DNA from 2 places in the Halalkalibacter oceani genome. Region 1 is predicted to be linked to the other one. Evidence: riboswitches for the same ligand, from Rfam matches in the RefSeq annotation. Region 1 holds a riboswitch; the other holds the start of a gene.
The links. Region 1 has a riboswitch for cyclic di-GMP ahead of ABMB67_RS04835 (hypothetical protein). Riboswitches for the same ligand answer to the same signal wherever they lie in the genome.

Region 1 (9,303 bases):
CGATGTAGACAGGCTGCTGAAAAAGTGAAACGATCCCTTTTTCAGCAGCCTCTTTTTACTTTGATTTGTATTGTTTGCGGCCCCAAATGATCAGGGCAATGCAAATAAACACGAGAACCCCGACGGTGAGAATGAGGAGTACATACGGTGGAGAAGTCAGCATCAGTATCATCCTTTATAGTCATTTTGTTATGCCTAGTATGAAACGATTTTCGCAATTTATGCTCGTTTTTCTACAAAAAATTCGGGAGAAAATCTGCGTATTTTCTGTTATTTTGTAAAAATATGATATAATTTTGAATACAAAGTCGTGAACCCAAACGAGTGTATGATAGAATCTATTTAGGAGAATCATATTTTTTAGGAGGAAAAACGATGTTTAAAGGCGCAAGGGAAGCAAAGGCATTAAGAAATGAAGTCGAGCAGCTGAAAAAGCAGCTTGCGGAAGCAGAAAGAATCAACAAGGAAAAAGAAGAGCATTTTCATCAATCGGCGAAAGAACTGCACGACAACCTTTTACATATTATTGAACAGCATGAACTCGTTAACGGTCAGCACGATGTATTAGGCAATTTGGTGGAAGAGATCAAAAGAAAATTCGAACGCGTGAATGAGCTAAGTGAACAAACGAATTCAAACTCGCTCTCACTTCATGAAAAAGGCGGTATTTTGATTACTTCGACGAATGAAGTGGTAGCCGAAGCGACAGAGGGAAAGAAACGCGTGAGCGAAGTGGAGAAAGTTGTCCAAACGTTGAGTGAGCAGCTCGCAGCGACATCTTCACAGATGAATCAATTAAGCTTGCAATCTCAGGAAATTGAAAACATCGTGCAAATCATTAAAGAAATTGCCGATCAGACAAATTTGCTGGCGTTGAATGCTTCGATTGAAGCGGCAAGAGCAGGAGAGCACGGAAAGGGCTTCGCGATTGTAGCGGAGGAAGTAAGAAAGCTGGCAGAAAATACGGGGAAGAGCACGGATACGATTAATTCCCTGACGAAGACGATTCAGCACGAAATTAAAGACTCGCTCCACTCCATCACGGAAAGCACGGAACTGGTGCATGAAGGGATCGGTATGAGCACGAAAACGACCGAAAAAATCGATGCGGTCCTCTCTCATATTAAAGCCGTCCAAGCCGAGGTTCACGAAGTGTTGGAAACGATCTCCGGACAAAAAGAATATACCGGGGAGGTTATGGAAGAAATTACAGGGACGGCCCGTTTATTTGAGGATGCCAACGAGTTAATTGTTCAGCATATTGATGACGCGAAACGGGTAGACGAGAAATTAGAAAAAGGCATTGAACAGTTCCGCGAAATTGAAGAAGCATAACTAGATATGAATGAAAGCCGGGGGCTGGACAAAAGGTTGCTTTTTACCTTTTGTCCAGCCCCTTACAAGTCAGTTTTTTTGCATAGTTTTCACAAAGGGGGAAATAGTATCGATGAATTACTAATTAGGAAGGGATGATAAGCATGAAATTGAGATGGGTCACAATGGCTTTTGTGTTGCTGCTTTGTTTGACTGCTTTTGCAACAGGAGGACTGGCCGCAACGGAGGTTGCCGATTTTGAACTGGAGCTGGAACTAAAAAGCAACGCTAAATATGATATTGAGTATGAGAGCAAAGCAGGCCGGATCGAAGCGAAATACCAAGCACCGGGGGAAGCTGTCCTTACCGGCGAGGAGGCGGCGCCGAAAGCAAAAGCATTTATCGATGCGCTCGCTTTAACGCCTGACATCACTGAGCAGCAGGTGATCGATCAGGTGCTTTCGCAGTTGAACGTCAATCAAGCCGATGTGGCCGAGCTGGATATTGACGTTGAGTTTGCTGATGGAAAGAAACTCGACATTGAGGTTAAAGGCTGATTTCCTCGCAGTGTGCCTTCGACAATAAGAGAGCAAAGGCTTCTATGGAACGGATTTATTCTATAGAGGCTTTTTTAAAGATCGAATAACAAACGTACGTTCTTGCGTGGGGGAGATGGAAAGAGAGGAAGGTGATTTTCATGGTCGAATAAACAGGCTGCCGGCTGAGGAAACGGTGGCGCCGCAGAGGATATTATTTATACTATTTCCAACATTCTGTTATAATGAAAGCGAATCCAAAAGAAGGAGGACTGTGCAATGTTTGATATTGCTATTATTGGAGCAGGACCTGCCGGAGCAAGCGCTGCTATTTTTGCGGCAAAGGCGGGAAAGAAGACTTTATTAGCAGATAGTGATAAAAGCATGACGAAGCGGGCATGGGTGGAAAATCATTACGGAGTCATGGAGACGACGGGTCCTGATCTGCTTGCTGTCGGGAAAAAACAGGCTGACAAGTTCGGTGCGGAGCTGGTCACGGGTACTGTCGAAGCGATTGAGAAGCAGGAAGAGGGCTTTCTGATCAAAACGGACAGCGGCAGCTATGAAAGCAACCAGGTCATTTTCGCAACGGGGGCCTTAGTCGATCTCGCCGAAAAGATCGGAGTCGAAACGACAGAAGGAACAGAACCGCGGATCAAGAAAATTATCAAGGCAGGGCCGGACGGGAAAACCAATGTAGATGGAATTTGGGCAGCCGGGACGTGCGCCGGGGTGAGCGTACATACGATTATTACTGCCGGTGATGGAGCCAAAACCGCGATTAACGTCATCAGTGAACTAAATGGCGAGCGCTATGTGGATCACGACCTGCTTAAATAAGAAAAGTATACTGCCATTAGTAGAGGCTGGGCCAAAGGTGGTTTTTGTTTACCTTTTTCCCAGCCTTTAAAGCTAATTTTGTCTCAGGGAAATAGAAGACAAGGACTTAGCAAATCGGGTTCTTGTCTTTTTGAAGCGCTTTAAAATGGGATAAGCGCTTTTCTGCCTGGTCGTAATCGCAGTCCTTTGCTTGCAGAAAGTAAAAATACGTTCTGTCAGATGACTGTTTTTTCAACAAATTAAAAAGATGGGGTTTTTTATGGGCTATGACTGTTACAACTTCAGCGGCAGGCCAGAGCCGGCTATAGTCCGGATGATCTACTAGAATTTTCAGAAAATTTTTATAAGCAAAAAACGAATTTGCTTCATCCGGATATTCTTGTAAGAGCTTGTCAAAATATTTCAGCAATGCGCTGAGTTCCGATTCATTATGCTTCATCATTCCAATAGCTCCTTACATCTTAATGCTGCCTCAAAAAATCCTGGTTGCGAAAAAGAAAAAAGGAGTTATTGATTAAGGCAGCTGGCTGACATCGGATTTTACTCCATTAGTCCCTTTAGCTTTGCGTCCTTACTTTTCAGTAAGTTTGCCATTATCTTATGAAAAGGAAAAGTCTAGTAGTTCTTTTGATATAATAATAGAATTTATTTTCGAAAAAATCTATAGTTTCGACAAAAAAAAACAATCCCTTCTATCGAATATGAACTATTGATTGTATATATTGATAGTATTTGGCACAAAAGTGAGTCTAAATGACCTTTTTTAATCGAGTCGACAGGAAAAAACGGATGAAGAGGGCATTTGGAAAGAAAAAGGAGACCTCAGCTGGTGCTTTCGAGATCTCCCCGATAGATCGTAACGATTATCCGTTTATAATTTCCCCGCCGTTGACATGGAGCACTTGTCCGGAGACATAGGAGGAATCATCGGATGCTAAGTAGACATAGCTCGGAGCAAGCTCCGCCGGTTGTCCGGGGCGTCCCATCGGGCTGTCTGTCCCGAATGTTGTCACCTGCTTTGCTGGAAAAGAGGCCGGGATCAGCGGCGTCCAAATCGGCCCGGGAGCGACCGCATTAACGCGGATTCCTTTAGAGACGAGGTTTTCGGAGAGAGAGCGGGTCAGGGCGACGATCGCTCCTTTTGTTGCGGCATAATCCATCAGTACCGGCATGCCGCGGTAGGCGGTAATGGAAGCGGTATTGATGATTGTGCTGCCTTCTTTTAAGTGAGGCATGGCTGCTTTAATGAAATGAAAAATCGAGAAAATATTAGTCTTAAACGTACGCTCCATTTGCGCGGTGGTAATGTCTTCGATTTTTTCCTGGAAGTGCTGCTCTGCCGCGTTGTTAATCAGGCAGTCAAGCTTGCCGTATTGCTCGATTGTTTGGGTGACAGCCTGTTGGCAAAATTGTTCATCGCCGACATCTCCGGCAATGAGCAGGCAGGAGCGGCCATAGCCCTCGACGGCGGCCTTTGTTTGATTTGCATCCTCATGCTCGTCAAGATAAACAATCGCCAGATCGGCACCTTCTTTCGCACAGGCAATCGCCGCGGCCCGACCGATTCCGCTGTCTCCGCCAGTCAGGAGAATAACTTTATTCAGCAGCTTGCCGCTGCCTTTATAGTTTCGGTCGTCATAAACAGGAGCAGGTGTCATCTCATGCTCGAATCCTGGCTGCCGCTCCTGCTCCTGAGCTGGCTGCCCCTCCTTCTGCAAACTGTGAACCTTACGATAGTCCATTGTTCATCACTCCTCTTCATCATTACCCTTAGAATGTCTTATAAGAGGATAAATAACCGAAAATAAAAGAGATAAACGTAGGACTGGAACAAAAGATTGTTTTTTATCTTTTGTTCCAGTCCTTACGCAATGAGCGGAGCCGCCACGATCTTTTAAAGTCCGGGGTGAGTGGGTTTCTCACCACGGACTTGTGGCGAGTGCAGCCATTGCCAATAGGTCGAAGCTGGTCTTGTGATCAACCTCCAAAAGCCCCGTCAAGCCGTTGCCGGGTTTTAAAGGTCAGGCCGAGTGGGTTTCTCGACCTGACCGAGCAACGAGCAGAGCGGGTTAAAAGGGCGAACTTCCCTTTTTTGAGCGGCTGTTACGCTGCTGTTTGGCTGGAGTTGTTAGCCGAATGGCGGTGCGCCAAAAGGATTTTCCGGGCATACCAGCAGGCTGTTAGAAGCGTAATCGCGCCGCCGATGAGCAAGGAAAGCTGATAAGGCAAGGCAAAGCCTTCTGGGGCATAGAAGACGTATGTGGAAACGACGCAGGTCATAAAGAGAGCCGGCACGCCACAGAGCCAATGCCATTTTCCCTCCCGAAGCAAATACATCGCTCCCGTCCAAAGCATGACCGTTGCGACAAGCTGGTTCGTCGCTCCGACATAGCGCCAGAGGAAGGAGTAGTCAATTGTCGCCAGGTAGACCGTTGGGATCGCCACAGGAATTAAAGCGAGCAGGATCCCTTTTCTGCCGGTCCCCTTCATCAATTTGCCGAGCAGTTCAGCGAGCATCATTCGGGACGAACGCAAGGCGGTGTCTCCAGTTGTAATTGGCAGAATAATAACCCCGAGAATGGCCAGGATTCCGCCTAATGTACCAAGAAGGCTCGTTGAAATTTCATTGACAACCCCGCTTGGTCCACCGGCAGCCAGCGCTTCCTGCAAACCGCCGGTGTTGCCGAAGAACGTCATTCCGGCAGCCGCCCAAATTAAGGCAATCACCCCTTCGAGCACCATCGCGCCATAAAAGACTTTCCGCCCGTCTGATTCACGCTTTAAGGTCCGAGCGATAATCGGGCTCTGTGTACTGTGAAAGCCGGAAATGGCGCCACAGGAAATCGTCACCATGAGCAGAGGCCAGATCGGCAGCTCTTCGGGATGAAGATTTTGCAGCGTCAGATTCGGGATCGAATGATCAGAAAACAATAATGCAACGCCGATTGCCGCCGCCATGAACAGCAAAATCGCGCCAAGAAACGGATAAATTCTGCCAATGATTCGATTGATTGGCAAAACAGCCGCAGCGATAAAATATAAAAAAATAACAGCTAATGCGACAGAAAATGACAGTGGCGTAATCTGTGCGATCAGTTGGGCGGGTCCCGCTGTAAAGGCAGCTGCGACGAGGATCATCAGCACAATCGAGACAATATTAATGATACGGCGCATCCCGTCACCTAAATAACGGCCAACAAGCGAAGGGAATTGAGCGCCATTGTGCCGAAGGGAAAGCATCCCTGAGAAGTAATCATGCACGGCGCCGGCGAACAGGCAGCCGATGACAATCCAAATAAAAGCGACAGGGCCGTATAAAGCGCCGGAGACAGCGCCGAAAATCGGGCCCAGACCAGCGATATTTAACAGTTGAATCAGGTTTCCTTTCCACCAGCTCATCGGAGCATAGTCGATAGGATCTTGATTTGTATAAGCAGGGGTAGGGGTCTCGTCATTGATGCCAAACACACGCTCAACGACTTTAGAGTACACGAGATACCCTACCACTAATAGAATAATAGAAGCGAGAAACGTGACCATAATAGAATCCTCCAATTTTTCTGAAAAATGAACAGTAATAGTATTGTAACGATATCTGACAAACAGTGCAATGCTATTTCAGAAAAAAGAAAGAGGAACAAAAATAAAAACGCTTACAAACAAATAGAAGCGTTTTCACGAAACTAATATTATATAAATAAAGCAAAAAATGCCTGTTTTGAAGCTCTGCAGTTTTTTAGGCGGAGTGTTCATAAGTGTTAAGCCAAATAAAAAGCAGCGGTTCCATCCTGCACAACACAGCGGACAGGGGACGACTTGCTCCCTGTTCGCCAGCTATGTACAGGTGTTACTCGCTGCTTCAGGATGTGTTCAAGGAAAGAGCCTTACCACATCTCATCCGGTGTAAGCCTTATTCGTTTACTGCGTCTTTTAATTGCTTACCAGGCTTGAATGCCGGGTTCTTTGTAGCAGGGATTTCAATTTCCTGCCCAGTTTGCGGGTTGCGACCTTTACGAGCAGAACGCTCACGTACTTCAAAGCTACCGAAGCCAACAAGCTGCACTTTGCCACCTTCAACAAGTGCGTTTGTGATGCTGTCGAATACTGCGTCTACTGCTTTTGACGCATCCTTTTTAGAAAGGTCTGCCTGCTCAGAAACTGCATTAATTAGATCTGTTTTGTTCACGAAAAAAACTCCCTTTCATACCTTGTTTTGAAAAATACTCCTTATAATTTGAAGAAGTATTTATTCTTCGTTTTTTTATAGCTTACTCTTATGTAGATAAACTATAAAGCGCCGCAACTAAATTTACTCATGAAAGCCTTGTAGTGTCAAGCCTTTGAATAGAAATTAAAGCATTTTAACCCATAATTTTCACGCTTTTTGACATTTGAGGGGGTTTTTTGCGATTATTAAAGGTAGCAAACCGAAAAAAGGTTCCATATATTTCAAATTAATAGACCGCTAAATAACGATCTGACCTGATCGCTAGAAAGAATCTAGTTGTTTGTGATACATTTTAGTATGATTACCTAACCCCGTCATAGAAAGTGGAGGACAATGTGAAGAAACTGTTTTATCAAGCATGTATCGAACTGACGAATCATCGTTTATTATCAAGGATTCTACGTGCATTTTCGCGTTCTAAAATAAGTCGTCGTCTGATCCCGTCGTTTATTAAAACGTATCAGCTGAACGAGAAGGAAATGGGACGGCCGGTTTCTGAATACACCCATCTCCATGATCTGTTCATTCGGACGTTAAAGCCAGGGGCGCGGCCGGTTGATCCTGACCCTAAAAGCGTGATCAGTCCTGTCGACGGAGCGATTGCCCAGGCTGGTCAGCTGGAGGAGAACACAAGCTTTTCTGTGAAAGGACAAATGTATACGGTTGCCGAAATGCTTGGCGGCCAGGAGGAGGCGGCCCGGTATCGCGACGGGCTTTACATCATCTTATATTTAAGCCCGAAGGATTATCATCGCATTCACAGTCCTGTCGATGGGCTGGTGAGGAAGCAATGGTCGTTGGGCGGCCGGTCCTATCCTGTTAATGAAGCAGGTTTGCGTTATGGCAGGAGGCCGCTCTCAAGGAATTATCGTATGATCACAGAGCTGCAGGTCGCAGACAAGCATCTGGCCATCGTCAAGGTCGGGGCGATGAACATTAATACGATTGAATGGACCCATCGGTCAACTGAGATTAAGAAGGGGGACGAGATCGCTTATTTTTCTTTCGGCTCGACGGTCGTTCTGCTGGCTGAAAAGGGATTGCTCGATCCGGACAGCGTGGCTGACGCCGGCAGCATTCAAATGGGAGCAAGGCTGGCGATGAAGGAGGAAAGCGACCGATGAGATTGCTAACCCATGTCGCTCAACGAATCGTCAATGAAGTCAACCAAGTCCTCTCCGAAGAAGTGATTGTGATGAATCGGGAAGGGACGATCATCGCCGCAAGTGACCGGAGTCGGATCGGCTCCTTTCATCAGGGTGGAAAAGAAGTGATCATGACAGAACAGAAGCTGCTTATCACCGAAAAAGAAACCGAGCGCTTACAAGGCGTGAAGGTTGGTCTTAATTTGCCGATCCGCTTCCAGCAAAAGGTGATCGGCGCTGTTGGCATTACCGGCTCGAAATCGGGCGCGGCTTTGCACGGGGAGCTGATCCAGCGGCTGACGGAATTAATCATTGAAGAGGCCTACGCAGCGGAGAAGCTTGACTCTGAGCTGCGCGGACTAGAAACATTTGTCTATGAATGGCTGCATACAGAGACGGTGACAGCCGAGCTGCAGGATCGCGGCTATATTCTCGGTATTGAAATGAGCGAAGCGCGCTACTGTGTACTGTTGCAGCTCTGGCAGCAGCAGGAGGAAGCATTGGAGCCGGGTGTTGAAATTGATGTGCTGGAAACGATCCGCTCTGTTTTTCCGAATGAACAAAAGGATGTTCTCGTCCGCTGGGGGAGAGGGCGGTTTGCCCTGCTTGCTTCCGCCAAGCAGCATAGTCGTCACGGCCTTGCGCAGGAGCTGGTAACCTTAGCACGCAAAATAAAGGAAAAATACTATCTCGGCTTACGGGCCGGGATCAGCCGCCAGCAGCCTGACCCGCTGCAGATGAACCTCGCCTACCGTGAAGCCCAGCAGGCGCTGGCGGTCAAAAAGGCGGAAGAGCCGATTATTTTCTACGATACGTTTATTCTTGAGGTCGTGCTCGCGGAAGCGAAGCCGGAAACGAGGCAGCATATCATCGACAAAGCTCTTGGACAGCTTCAGGAGGAAACAGAATTAATTGAGACGTTACAGGCTTACTTCGCCCATCAGCTCTCCATCAAGGAAACGGCAACTGCCTTGCATATTCATATTAATACTCTTCATTACAGACTGAAACGAATTCAAGAGCTGTCTGGCTGTCAGTTAAAAGAAACGAAGGATCTCGTCGCGCTTTTTATCGCATTATGGTACTATAAAGAGCAATCAATTAGATAATAATACAATCAAATGTTTAGTAACCGCTTTATTTTTGTGTCTTTGAACATAGAAGAGGCGGTTCTTTTTCTTTATAATACAGGTATAACCATTCAAGCTGCTTTGCTTGATCAAGGGAGAGTGAAGAAATG
Region 2 (9,303 bases), on a different contig from region 1:
AAGATGGCACAGATGCCGACAAGGACAATCTGAAACCAGCTCAACTCTAACATACAACTCTCCCTCTCCTTCTCTCCTCTTCACAACCTCTACCAGTATACCACTACATTATTCATGAGACTCGCTAAACATGTCGAAAACATGACTCTAGCAGTCGATTTTCGCCTGAATTTGCTCTTTTCTTTTTCGTTTTCTCTTTATTTCGTAAAAATTTGAGCAACCCACTTGAAAGTCAAAAAAGGTCAAAGTATAATATAGTCAAAGATAGTCAAAGTCAAACTAATTCAAGGAGGGTCTATCAGATGAAATGTCAACATTGCAACCAACGTGAGGCAACCGTAAATGTGAGATTTCAATTGAATCAAGATGTTCACCAGCTCCTTTTATGCCATACATGCTATCAATCGTTACAAGCCGGCTCAAAGATTCCTTCCGGATTTGGAGGCGGGTTTTCGCCAATGTCGTTTGATGAATTGTTTAAACAATTCGGCGGAGCACACCCAACCGGAAATGAAGGAGCTGCGGCTGTTCAGCAAGGAGGACGCGGCGGTGGCGGCTTTTTGGATCAATATGGCCGTAATCTGACACAAGCGGCAAAAGCCGGCCTGCTCGATCCGGTAGTCGGCCGCGATGATGAGGTCGCGCGCGTGATTGAAATTTTAAATCGCCGCAACAAAAATAACCCGGTGTTAATCGGCGAACCAGGCGTCGGAAAAACAGCGATTATCGAAGGCTTGGCGTTAAACATTCATGAAGGGACCGTCCCATCCAAGCTTAAGAACAAAGAGGTTTATTTGCTTGATGTCGCTTCGCTCGTCGCCAACACGGGCATTCGCGGTCAATTTGAAGAGCGGATGCAGCAGCTGATTGCCGAGCTGCAAAGCCGCAAAAACATTATTTTATTTATCGATGAAATTCATTTACTCGTCGGCGCCGGCTCAGCGGAAGGTTCAATGGATGCCGGAAACATTCTCAAGCCGGCTCTCGCCCGCGGTGAGCTGCAGGTCGTCGGGGCGACAACGTTAAAAGAATACCGCGCAATCGAGAAGGATGCCGCGCTGGAACGCCGCTTCCAGCCCGTTAAGGTCGACGAACCGACAGCGGAACAGGCCATTGAGATTTTACAAGGATTAAAGGAAAAATACGAAGCTTATCATAACGTTCAGTATACGGATGACGCCTTGGCAGCCTGCGTCAACCTGTCAGACCGCTACATTCAGGATCGCTTTTTGCCAGATAAAGCAATTGACCTGCTGGATGAAGCAGGCTCAAAGAAAAATTTAGAAGCTGGTGTGACAAGCAGCGATGAAATTGAAAAGCGGTTGGCCGAACTGGAGCATGAAAAGAAAAAAGCGCTTCAGGACGAAAATTATGAAGCAGCCGCCAAGCTGCGTGACGAGGAGGCCGCGCTTGAAGCCCGTCTTCAGTCAAAAGAAGATGTGAAAGCTGCGATTGAGGTTGCGGATATTGAAGCGATCATCGCCAAGAAAACCGGTATTCCGGTCGGAAAATTGCAGGCCGATGACTCGGCAAAGCTTAAGCATTTAGCGGAAAACCTCAGCAAAAAGGTCATTGGGCAAAAGGAAGCTGTCGAAAAAGTCGCCAAGGCGATCCGCCGTTCCCGGGCAGGGCTGAAAGCAAAGCACCGGCCGATCGGTTCCTTCCTTTTTGTCGGACCTACCGGCGTCGGGAAAACAGAGCTGACAAAGTCATTGGCGGAAGAATTGTTCGGCTCGAAGGAGGCGCTTGTCCGTCTTGATATGAGTGAGTATATGGAAAAGCACGCCGTCTCGAAATTAATCGGCTCCCCTCCTGGCTATGTCGGCCATGAAGAAGCCGGGCAATTAACCGAGAAAGTGCGCCGCAATCCGTATTCCATCATTCTTCTCGACGAAATTGAAAAGGCGCATCCCGATGTCCAGCATATGTTTTTGCAAATTTTGGAGGATGGCCGCCTGACAGACAGCCAGGGACGCACGGTCAGCTTCAAGGATACCGTCATTATTATGACAAGCAATGCCGGGATCACGGACAAAAAAATCACCGTCGGCTTCGGCGCGACCGATGCCGTCAAGCAAACTTCCGTGCTTGATTCGCTCTCCGCTTACTTCAAGCCGGAATTCTTAAATCGCTTTGACGCGATCATTGAATTCAATCATCTGAACAAAGAAGAGCTTGTCCAGATTGTTGATCTGATGCTGAATGAACTTCAGCAAAGCCTTGCTGAACAGCAGATTTCCTTATCCGTTTCAACCGAAGCGAAGGAAAAGCTGGTCGAGCTCGGCTACCACCAGGCGTTCGGCGCACGTCCACTGAGACGCGCGATTCAGGACCAGCTCGAAGACAGAATCACCGACCTCGTGCTCGAAGAAGAGACGATTCACGCTATTGATGTAACCGTGAAAGATGGAGAGATTTATGTAGCCGCTGCTACGTAAGCTGTAGCAGCTGTTTCTCTCCTTTTTGGCAAAACAAGTAGAGGCAGACTCAAAAGGAATTTTTCCGATTGCGTCTGCCTTTTTTGCTGCCGGGGAGCGCTTTACGCCTCCGCCACGGCCCCGTTAAGATCCTCGGCTGAGGTCGCGACCTCAAAGCTTGCTTTTTCAATTTCCATGACGGCCATCATCAGCTCTTCCATCTTCTCCTTCACATTGCCAAGAGTCCGGCCGCTTTGATCGATCGAGCGCACGATGTCCTGATACATTTCCTGCATATTTTCGGATGCGTTCAATCCTGTCAAGACAGCTCCTTCCACTTGCTGCAAGGAATCAATTACTAGTCCAGTCAATTGGTTGGAGTTCTCGATTAATGTTTGAATTTGTCCGATGGAATTTTTCGTCTGCTCGGCCAGTTTTCTCACTTCGTCGGCCACAACGGCGAAGCCTTTACCATGTTCGCCGGCACGGGCCGCTTCGATTGCCGAATTTAGCGCCAGCAAATTGGTTTGGTCGGCAATTCCTTTCACGAGTGTAATGACATTCGTAATTTCTGTCGTCGAGGAACTAAGCTGGCCGATCGCTTTATTCATATCCTCCGTGTATTTTTCAATTGAACGAATCTTTTCGAGCATCGCCCGGAGTGTATTCTCTCCCTCCACGCTCTTTGATGTAGCTGTCATAAATGTTGCATTGCTTTCACCGGTTTTGTCATTAATCGCCGCCAGGTTCGTAGTTAGCACTTTGGTTGCGGCCTGTGTTTCTTCAGCCAGAGCGACCAGGCCTTCACTGACGATTAAAATTTTGTTGCGCAAGTCTTTTTTCCCTTCGTCGTAGCGCCCGTGAATTTTGGCCACCGTCTCCTTCTCATACGCTTCCAATACGATTTGCTGTTCAAAGCTTAGCAGCTTGTTCATAGCTGAGATGATCGTATAACGCTCCGTTTCGATCTCCACTTCTTTGCTAATGAGAGAAAATAGCGCCTGCTGTAAATTTTGGAACGCGCCCATGTACCAGGCCGGCTGTAACCCGATCCGATAGTGGATTTGAGCGACTCGTACTCTCTTTTCAAGAAAGGCTTGATCGATTCGGCAATGAAACAATTCTATCAAATGCAGTTGCAACGTTTTTTCCAGTTTGGCAACCTCTGTATGCTGCTCAATCATCTCTCTTAATTCATTTGTTTGCAGCATTTTTTCGTAAAACGTCTTTACTAACCTCCCGCTATGCTGCTCGATTAACGGCTTTACTTGTTTTATCGCTTTTAAATCCTCCTCTGTTAATTGAATCATCGCCAGCTTGTCCTGCATGCTTTCATCTTCGATCTCAATAAGGACATCAACTTGATGATTATTGAGCCACCTTTTTGGCTTGTTGTTTCTTTTCCTGCTTCCAAACAAATTCACTTTTCTCTCTCCTTCGTTTGGCCGGTTGCGCTACTCACTCCAACTCTCCCAAAGCGCCCATTTCCAGAAGAATCTTCATTGCTCCCAAGTTATTTGTCTCAAGTATAAACGAAAAGAAAAAAGAAGATAACTCATTTTGTAAAATTCAGATTTATCCTGATTAGCACTGTGAAAACGGTTGAAATAGCGATGAAAGGAAACAAAATGCTCTGCTTGTCTGTTTAGATCATTTCGTAAGCAATCCACTTCGATAAAGCAGTTTGTCTAAATTTGAATTAATTCAAAAAATCGTCAAAAATTGGCGATCTTCATTGTTTTCCTAAAACCGATGTACTATTCTATTGGTAATAAATGATAATTTTCTAACAAATAAGATCGTAAAAAACGGAAGGAAGAGCGCTCAAGTGAAAAGCCCTCCTGAAAGAGCGGATACTAAAAGTCAGTTCAGGCGACTCGTTTACCTGGCAATGGCAGTTTTTCTTTTGCTAGTAGCAAGCATTGTCTGGTTTTCCATAATGAGAATTAATCAAGAAAAAGCGATTGAAGACGTCCAACTTTTCCAGCAAATCACAGGGCCGAACGTACACAGTGCCGGCTATCAAATCAGTGACAGCGGCCTCCTTAGAGGGACGATCACGTTCAAAAGGTATAAGGAAGTAGATGGAATACCAATGGATTGGGGAGACGATGTTGTTTCTTACAGCTTGTTCGGCGGGCTCAGACGGATCCGGGGCACTGTCTCCTCAATTCAATTGCCAGATCCCGTTACTGGGCAGAGAAGGGCTTATGATCCGGACAGCAAACAACGAATCATGGAATTTTACCGTCCCGACGTTTTCGATTACGAAGAAATCAAGAATGATCTGGCCCTTCTTCCTCAATTAGATCCGGACAGCAGCGCCGAAATGGCGCTTTCCTTCGACAGTGGCTATTCCGTCGAGGAAGCCAGCGCGATGATCCCTGACTCTGTTTCGCTTAAATGGTTTTGGGTCGATACCTATTCTGAGAATGACACGCAGCATCATAACGGCATCATCCTCCCTTCGTTTCCAAATTCAGCAAATGAAGTGTACGGCTTTCCGAATGATGCTAACAATCCATCAGCCAGTGCCAAACAGTTTATCGATGCGCTGAATTTGGGCTATGAAAAAAGCAATGGTCGCTATCACCGGGAGTTTAAGAGAATCTTTCATTATATAACGAAAGACAGCGAGACGGTAAATGTCGAGGATATTGAGATTTTTGGAGTCGTTGTAACCGGTTCTGCCGATGAGTTAGCATCATTGGCAGAGCTGCAGCAAGTGAGAGCTTCAAGTCTCGGCGTTATGAATAAAGGATATAATGGAAAGGATGATCTATGATCAAACTTATTCAATTGGAGCTTCGCAAGCTGAGATTTTCGATATGGGTTGGAGTTTGGATAGCGGTCCTGTTCAGTTGTCTTGCGATCCCCCCTGTCGTAAACGGCTATACGTATCATTACAATATCGAAGTATGGGAACAGTCCGGGGAGATCTTTAACGTCTTCTTTCCTTTATTTGCTGTCATTCCCGGGTGTTGGCTAATGTACGTTGAAAGAAAACATGGCTTTCTCTCCCATACTTTAACGAGAGTATCGAGAAAAACATACATCACGGTAAAATGGTTAGTGGTGTCATTGATTGGCGCTTTGATCGTTTTTCTCGTTTCCTTTACTGGATTGGTCGTCTGCCTATATGTGATGCCGGACGTTTCCGCGCCTGCTTATGAGGCCGTCATCCACCAGTTCGCCGGGTATTATTTTATTCATCACCCTTTCCTTTATGGTTTCGTTCTCAGTCTTTGGAAAGCATTTATCGGGTTTTTAATCGCCTCATTCGGATTCGTTCTCTCGCTCTATATTAACAACTTATTTATTATTTTAACCGGGCCTTTTGTTTATACGATTTTAGAAAACTTTACACTGGCGATTTTCGGTTTACCCTATTTTCGATTGGTAACTTCGTTTGAACCGAGCATTTTATCCGATGAGGTCGTGACATTTGATCGGTTATTAGTCGGTCCGGCGTTGCTGCTGCTTTTTATCCTCGGATTGATTGCTTATTTTACCTATGTGAAGAAAGAATCTATCTATCAAGTATAAGCTTGGACGGTATAAAGGAGTATCAACTGAACGATGACAGCCTTACTTACACAGTATATCGCTCGCTTTGTTTCTAAAAAGCTACTAATCGTATTCATTGTTTTTTCACTCTATTCGTTGTATCTAAAGGATTTAGCCGTCTCTTTTTCATTGTCCTATTGGGAATACATCATTATCTCTTTAAGTGATCATTATTATCTGTTGTATTTTATGATTATCAGCTTTCTTTATCTGTTATTTTCCCTCATGAACAATGATAACGAGGAATTGATTTGGATCAGGTCGAAAACGTTCCTACACTATTATCTTGCTCAATTGCTTTCGGTTTTTGTTCTGGCTGCTTTATTCGTCATGTTACATCTATTGCTCGCAGCCTTGCTTGGACTCGGCCTCCGCTTCCATCATCAGTTCACTCCTGCGGCATTACAGACAGACCTTTTTATTCTCGGCGACATCAGTCCTTATTTTCAAAGTCCCTTCCTGGCAATGATAGCGATTGTTTTCTATTTCATCTCCGGACTTACGTTTGTCGGCGCGGTTTTTTTATTTTTAAAGCAGCACGTAACGGTACATTTCATGATGGCCTTGTTTGCATTCTTTTATTTCCTGATGCTGGTTAGCATCCGAACAGAATGGGATCATCTTCTCCCTTTTCTGTTTCTCAACAATTATTTTATCCTGCATCATGGGATTGAAGTATTTAAAGGTCAGTATGGATCTTTCATCGTTGTGGAACTGATTGTGATGGTGATCATGCTTCTGGTCACAAAAAAATATTGGGATAAAAAGCTGCGATTCAGCTTGTCAACCATATTCAAGCACGGAAAAACGGATTTCTGGAATGCAACACTACTTTTTTCGCCTAAAAACCTGATTGTGATCAGTGTGCTTGTCATCGTCCCATTGATTTCATTTGTGATCAATCACGAGGCTCTCACCTTTTCCGATTTGCTTGTATTGCAGTTTTTCGGTCACGGGAGCGGTTATTTTTATTTGATCGATTTCATTCAGATGATTGTCTACAATGGTGTTCCGCTCTATTTGTTGTGCTATTTTCTCGAAAAAGAGGCTGCCGATCGAAGCTCACTCGTCACGATCCGCCTGACCTATAAAAAAACCTGGTTTCACTCGCTGATCCGTTCCGCTTGTCTATTTCTTTTTGTTTACATCGTGATGACCGTCTTATTCGTCGTTCTGCTTGCGCTATTGCTTGATTTACCATTCACCGGCTATCACCATATGTCCTTGCTGTTTACGGAAATGGGGGTCGAGGAAATCAATCTTATTTCCTTGCTTATGATCACTGTCAGCAGCAAATTGATGGAGCTGATTTTCAGCTTTTTCCTTATCCTGCTCGCATTCAGCTTAACCGGAACGGCCGTAGCCGGATTCGTTTTCATTCAGCTGTTGTACGTTCTTTCCTTACTTGCTGTGCCACCTTTGACCTATTTACCAGCCGGCCTTTCCTCCTTAGCAAGAATGCAGGAAATTATCGGTGGGCAAGGCATCGGCTATTCAACGATCATGGTGATCTTCACCGTGCTAACCGTTACTCTTTATGCCAGTTTGAAAAGTGGACTATATCAAAAAATGTTAGACAGAGGGGATTAAGATGGAGCCAGTCATTCAAGTAGACAATGTCACAAAAGGTTATAAAGGAAAGCGGATTTTACAAAACGTTGAGCTAAAGATCAACAAAGGGGAAACAGTCGGCATCGTCGGTCCGAACGGGAGCGGAAAATCGGTGCTTTTCAAGCTAATTGCCGGCTTTATCAGAGCGGATAGCGGAGACATTTTTATCCGCGGTGAAAAGCTCGGGGACAAATTTGACTTCCCGGATCAGATGGGCGTTTTGATTAATAATCCGGGCTTTATTACGCTATATAGCGGATTGAAAAATTTGCAGTTTTTAGCTGATCTCAATAAAAAGATCGATCAGCAAAAAATAATCGATACGCTTGAGTTAGTCGGTCTCGACCCCCATGATAAAACACGGGTCAGCCACTATTCGATGGGGATGCTGAAAAAGCTCGGAATCGCCCAGGCGATAATGGAGGACCAGGACATTCTTCTTTTTGATGAACCGTTCAATGCGCTCGATATCAAATCGTATAAGCATATGAAAAACGTGTTGAAAGACCTGCAACAAAACGGGCGGACGATTTTATTGACAAGCCATCAGCATCAGGACCTTGAAGAGCTTTGCGACAGCATCTACATGATTTCAGACACAAGGCTTCTGCCACTGACCGAAGAGATGAAGAAGGAATACTTGCATGAATAACCATTCCGGCCCGGCTCAGCCAGAGGGAAAGAAATTGATATTCCCTTCCAGCTTTCCTACAGCCACATCGTCTTTTCCTGATACGGCGTTCGTTTCTTCTCCATCTCCGCTTCGGTTTCGCCTTCTGCCGGGTAGCCTAAAAAGATCGTTCCAACGACCTTTTTGTTCGCCGGCGCGCCGATGAAGTCATGAATCCGCTGATCATGGACGAGGCCGACGCCGCGTGTGCGCCAGACAAAGCCGAGGCCGAGCTCCCCGGCGGCGAGCCACATCGAAAAAATCGCGCAGCAAACCGCGTATTCGTTGTCCTTCGTATCCGCTTCGTTTTCTGTGATGTCGGCAGTGGCAATGATGATCACCGGGGTTGTTTTGACGACTTTAAGTGAGCTTTCAATTAGCGTCGGCTTAGTTGGAAAACGCTCCTGCAAATAGCCGTCAGCGAGCTGTTCGTATTTTTTCTTTGCTTCACCCTGGATGACGTAAAAGCTCCATGGCTCGCGCAGCCGGTCATTCGGCGCCCAGGTCGCGGCTTCAAGCAGCTGTTCGATTTTCTCTCGTTCCACTTCTCTGTTCGCGTAATTGCGAATCGCCTTGCGCGCTTTTAACAGCTCAAACCCATTCATGCTTGCTTCTCTCCTTTTTCTTTATCCTTCCCTTTGGCAATCCCTCTAAAGCGCTCCGTCGTAAAAGCGGGCGTCATTTTTTCTTCTTCAAAACGATAGATTAATGAACCCTCCAGGCGAATCGACGGGTCAAGATGGCGCTGAATGATTGCGCGCCCGACTTCCGCCGAAGATGCGGCGTACCAGCTTCCTTCCGGATAGACGATCAGCACACACGCATCCTTGCAGCGGCCGTTACATCTTGTTCGGGTCGTATGAATCTTCTCGTCAAGACCGAGGCGGCTGATTTCATCGCGGACTGCCTGGGTGACCTCCTCGCCGCCATGCTTCATGCATGTCGAGCCGTTGCAAATCAAAACATGCTTCTCCGTCCCCGTTAAATTCCATGTTGTCATCGTGTAACTCCTCCTTGTTTTTGAAAGCTGCGCGCGAC

Region 2: another riboswitch for cyclic di-GMP. It lies ahead of ABMB67_RS16625 (protoglobin domain-containing protein); the one in region 1 lies ahead of ABMB67_RS04835 (hypothetical protein).

What each region holds. Positions count from the first base shown of each region.
Region 1 covers NZ_JBEPKD010000002.1:264,752-274,054, reverse strand. Annotated here, with positions in the region: gene ABMB67_RS04850 (methyl-accepting chemotaxis protein) at 376-1,335, shown strand; gene ABMB67_RS04845 (YusW family protein) at 1,479-1,871, shown strand; gene ABMB67_RS04840 (FAD-dependent oxidoreductase) at 2,130-2,690, shown strand; gene ABMB67_RS04835 (hypothetical protein) at 2,797-3,132, opposite strand; cyclic di-GMP riboswitch class I at 3,206-3,292, opposite strand; gene ABMB67_RS04830 (SDR family oxidoreductase) at 3,554-4,432, opposite strand; gene ABMB67_RS04825 (carbon starvation CstA family protein) at 4,794-6,230, opposite strand; gene ABMB67_RS04820 (HU family DNA-binding protein) at 6,601-6,876, opposite strand; gene ABMB67_RS04815 (phosphatidylserine decarboxylase) at 7,254-8,042, shown strand; gene ABMB67_RS04810 (CdaR family transcriptional regulator) at 8,039-9,172, shown strand; gene glcD (glycolate oxidase subunit GlcD) at 9,301-9,303, shown strand, end outside.
Region 2 covers NZ_JBEPKD010000017.1:72,744-82,046, reverse strand. Annotated here, with positions in the region: gene ABMB67_RS16635 (sulfite exporter TauE/SafE family protein) at 1-53, opposite strand, end outside; gene ABMB67_RS16630 (ATP-dependent Clp protease ATP-binding subunit) at 303-2,438, shown strand; gene ABMB67_RS16625 (protoglobin domain-containing protein) at 2,540-3,841, opposite strand; cyclic di-GMP riboswitch class II at 3,852-3,936, opposite strand; gene ABMB67_RS16620 (anti sigma factor C-terminal domain-containing protein) at 4,246-5,202, shown strand; gene ABMB67_RS16615 (hypothetical protein) at 5,199-5,963, shown strand; gene ABMB67_RS16610 (hypothetical protein) at 5,997-7,574, shown strand; gene ABMB67_RS16605 (ABC transporter ATP-binding protein) at 7,576-8,247, shown strand; gene ABMB67_RS16600 (nitroreductase family protein) at 8,304-8,870, opposite strand; gene ABMB67_RS16595 ((2Fe-2S) ferredoxin domain-containing protein) at 8,867-9,265, opposite strand.